DNA from 2 places in the Paenibacillus sp. Pae15 genome. Region 1 is predicted to be linked to the other one. Evidence: riboswitches for the same ligand, from Rfam matches in the RefSeq annotation. Region 1 holds a riboswitch; the other holds the start of a gene.

Region 1 (2,197 bases):
ACGAACATTAACTAAAAAGACATAAATAATAGTTCGCATTTCGTACCCTATTCATTCAGATTTTTCCTGATAGTGGCATGTTTTATTTTTATATTCTTCAGTTCCTCGAGGCCGTCTTCGACTTCTGTCTTGGATAAATTGCCTGCAGCCAGCCGCTCTTCTTCGACAGAACGCCAGCGTTCGTACATGCGTATTCCTTCATCCAGCACCGTTATCCACTCCTCACGGAGATGTTCAGCCTCGTTTAGCTCGTCCAATAAATGAAATAAAACATCCTCGCTTTTGGCATATTGTCCGCAATCCTCATAATAAAAAACAAGCTTATGCATGGTATCCGTCGGCATAGACGCACGGTTCGCGAGAGCCAGCGCCGCATCGATCCGCTCTTTGAACATCCCGCCCAATTCATCCCGGGGATCCATCTCCCTGGCGGTGAGCAGCAAGTCCAGCGCCTTTAATCCGTCCTTAATTGCAGCAGCCGCGTGACCGCTCTCTTTCTGTGCAGCGCCCCGCGCGTTCAGCATATCTCCTAAAGCCAGCACTTTTCCTTGATCGACATGTCCGTCCTTGGAAAGCAGTGCGAGCAAATCCTTGGTAGATAAAGCGTGAATCAGCCTGGAATTAAGCCCTAACAATTGACGCATGGCCTGATTCAACAGTTCAAGGGCTTCCTGCAAACGTTGATTTTTCCTTGCGAACATTACTTTATGCAGCACTTCCGTCGTCTGCTCAATCAACCGCATGAGATAATCGCGTCTGTACATGATCTCTTCCCTTCAATTCTGGCCGTGTCGTTCTTTTTATTGTACAGGATTATTCAGCATGAGGAAAACCGGCGCTAGAAGCAATTCCATTATGAGGGAATGATTGGTTGATTTTGTGCATTGAACCGGAACATTATCCTATGTTAGGCTTTTAAAAGCCGAATCGTACAGCTTAATTATGTGTACGTACGGGGGACTAAGCACTTGGGGTGAATGCTTGCAGGCTGCACGGCTGCGCTAGGGAACAACCTCTTCCCGAACCCGACAACTAACCTCGGAGGCAAAAACAGGAGGGACGCATCATGAATTTTCGTTTCAAAAACATGCTCCTGGCATGTGTATTTGCCGTGCCTTCAGTTTTAACGGCATCTATACCCGCACATGCGCAGGAACCTGTACGCCTGGCTGATGACGTCAAGGTACAGGTAAACAAAAAGCTCGTGGCATTTCCGGATGCACAGCCTTTTGTGGATGAGAATCACAAACTTCAGGTCCCCGCGAGAGCGGTTACGGACAAGCTCGGGTACAAGCTTCAGTGGGAACAAGACGGTTCCCGATTCACCATTACAATACAGAGCAGCGACAAAACCGTTTCGCTGTCGACCGGTGACCGGAGCATGACGGTTAACGGAAAGCCGACTCAAATTACGGACCCGGCCAAGTTTGTAGACGGACGCGTGTATGTCCCTTTTCGGCTGATTTCCGATACTTTCGGAATCAAAACCCAATGGGACAAGATCAACCGGATCGCGATTCTCAGCACGGACGGCCAATATCATGCTCCCGCATGGTACCGGCCGGTGAACAAGGTTAGCAAGGTACCGAATTATTCCAAAGTGATCGTAGCCAAGGCTACGGCCTATACTGCTTCTGCCGATGAGAACGGCGGTTATGCGGGACTCGACTATATGGGCAACCCGCTGCGTCTGGGCACCATTGCCGTAGATCCGTCCGTGATCCCGCTCGGCTCTAAAGTGTATGTCGAGGGTTATACGTATGATGGTCTTCCTGCCGGCGGAATGTACGCCACGGCAACCGATACAGGAGGTGCGGTGAAAGGCAACCGCATAGACATTTTCCTGCCTGAGAGCAAAAATAAAGCAAGAATGTTCGGAATTCAACAAGTAAAAGTATATATTCTCGGTTCATGATCTTATTTGATTCTCATCCATAGCACGAAGCGGCCGTCTCTCCATCGAGGCGGCTGCTTTTTTTTGGCTGCCGGACTTGCCGCATACTTTTGTTCTGACGTCCAAAACCTAAGATGGTCATGTCAGAACGGAGGTCGATTCGTTATGCATCGCCGTATATGTAGGTTCATGATTGCTTTGGTGGTCCTGTTTCTTACCGGCGCCGCTCCCTCAAACAGCGAGGTCGTATGGAACGTCGAGACGGATCAGAAGCTGATCGCACTTACGTTTGATGATGGACCG
Region 2 (2,197 bases), on a different contig from region 1:
AAGGCCGCTTGATGGCAAGAAACGGTATACTGCAGAGCAGAACAGACTTGAGCAACCCAAGCGATGAAAAACATGCCGCCTACGTCGATATGCGATCCCTTCAAAGCTTCCGTATAGATGCGAATAAACCGGGACATCTCCTCCGGTCTCAACAGGCTGCCCATATGGAATCGGTATTCTGCTCCGGCGATTCCGGTTTCGGATAGTCCAAACCGCTGTTCAAGCACTTGGTTGACCGGTTCCTGAAGAGTCATGATCCGGCGCTCCTTTCTGGCACATCAGGCGAATGATTTGGGGGACAGTCCCCGGTACCAATGAGAATTATAATCATTATCATTAGGGAAATCAATAGAAATCACAGCATTCGGAACAGATCGGATGCAGGAGGCTTCCGCATGGTTTCTGCAAAATAGAAAGCCCTGCAGGCTTGTCCGTCCGTTTCGTCCGTTTTTGCGAACGATCGGATCGGGCCAAACACTGAGGGCTTCCGAAGCTGCATTGCGAATCCGTTGACCAAATCAATTGGAGTCGGTCATGAGTTGTTTGTACTGCTCGTCCGACAAAATACGCCGGGCTGTCACATAACGATTGGCGTAGTAAGATTCGCTCATTTCAGTAATCGTAACGCCTTTGTTCGTAGCCGAGTGGTAGAACTTGCCGCCTCCCACATATACGCCGACATGAGAAATGCCTTTACCGTCGGTGTTGTAGAACACGAGGTCGCCGGGACGGAGCTGATCTGCGGCTACCCATTGGCCGGCTTGGGCTTGGCCTTTGGAGGAATGGGGAAGTTCTATACCGAACTTGTCGAACACCCAAGAAGTATAGCCGGAGCAATCAAAGCCGTTTGTCGTATTGCCTGCCCATTTGTAAGGCGAGCCTAAACCCGCGTTTACCGCTGCACTTAGTGGGGTTTCAGCAAATGCGCTGCCCACGGAAACACTGCAAAACATAGCTAACGAAAGTGCAAAACCTACAAGCTTCTTCTTCAAAAAAAGTTTCCCCTTCCGGTGCCTACGAGGTTAGCTGAAGGGTTCGGTTGAAGGTTCCCTATGATCACTGACGTTGTTTGTCGAGATCAATTCACCCGGTTATGGATCCCCCGTTTTCCTAAACAGAAATTCGGCAAAATTTTCTTTTTTTTGATTCCGGATAAACATATTCGAGAAAAACTGCACTTTTCCTTCTTTTGTAACAAAATTGACACATTCAAGCGGTTTAAATTGAAAATTTTGTTTAATTGAATCGGGGATATAACAACACAAAGACACCGGTCCATGGCGGACCGGTGCTTCTGCGGTCTTATTAGGATATCAGCTACGCTTTCTCCGTCCAAAGCGCATATTGTGTGCTGATGGCCCATACTTTAATAAACATTTGAACCAGCCGATAGGCTTGTAATCCGATCAGGGCCAGAAAGCCGGCCCAGAAAAACGAGGCCGCCATCACCGCGGCGGACACGGCCAAAGCGATTCCTGTTACGGATAAAGAAATCAGCATAATGGCGGGCAGATGGCGAATCACAAACAGCAGGGTGTAAATGGCCGACCTGCCGTCGGTTTTTCCGATCTGAAGGAACAAAAAGACGAGCTGGAGCACAAACCAATAGGCGATGTAGCCGGCCAGCGCCGGCGCCAGCGCTTTCCCGAAGGAAATATATGAAGTCTGATGCCCGTACAGCTCTATTGTATAAGGAACCAGCCAGTAGAGCGGAGAGAGCAGCAGCGCCAGTTGGATGAAGTAGAGGCCGAAGAAGGGAAGAGACAGCTTTCGAATCCCCTCCACGAACCGGTAGCCTGCGTTCATGTCCCGATGTTGAAGCGAGTAATATACCCCCGCATTAAGCAGCGGATGCACCAGCATTCTTAATCCCAGGAGGCAGATGCCCCACCACAGAAACGGCTCCAGCAGGTCCGTCTTCATGATCTGAAAATGACCTTCGATCCAGAACAGCTGCGAAGCTGTGACGGGCAGGTCGCTCCCCGGATAACGATGGAGAAGGGGGAGGACGACGGATTGAATCAGCTTATACAGCGCGACGCCCCAGATGAGATTGTATATAAAGAGGGTAAAGACGGCAAAAGGCTGCTGCCAGGCCAAGGTCCAGCCTGCTTTGATCCGGTTCCACATATTCCTCGCTCACCTCACCATGCGACCCAGCCAAACAAGGTCTCCAAAATTTTCACAACACTTACGT

What was found. Region 1 has a riboswitch for cyclic di-AMP ahead of NR121_RS22910 (stalk domain-containing protein). Riboswitches for the same ligand answer to the same signal wherever they lie in the genome.
Region 2: it holds a riboswitch for cyclic di-AMP, as region 1 does, so the genes downstream of both, NR121_RS08485 (C40 family peptidase) here and NR121_RS22910 (stalk domain-containing protein) in region 1, are expected to answer to the same signal.

What each region holds. Positions count from the first base shown of each region.
Region 1 is NZ_JALJRM010000038.1:39,864-42,060, forward strand. Features, by position in the region: gene NR121_RS22905 (DUF6483 family protein) at 48-764, opposite strand; cyclic di-AMP (ydaO/yuaA leader) riboswitch at 911-1,062, shown strand; gene NR121_RS22910 (stalk domain-containing protein) at 1,067-1,915, shown strand; gene NR121_RS22915 (polysaccharide deacetylase family protein) at 2,060-2,197, shown strand, end outside.
Region 2 is NZ_JALJRM010000007.1:172,105-174,301, forward strand. Features, by position in the region: gene NR121_RS08480 (hypothetical protein) at 1-254, opposite strand, end outside; gene NR121_RS08485 (C40 family peptidase) at 519-992, opposite strand; cyclic di-AMP (ydaO/yuaA leader) riboswitch at 997-1,138, opposite strand; gene NR121_RS08490 (hypothetical protein) at 1,318-2,130, opposite strand; gene NR121_RS08495 (M1 family metallopeptidase) at 2,145-2,197, opposite strand, start outside.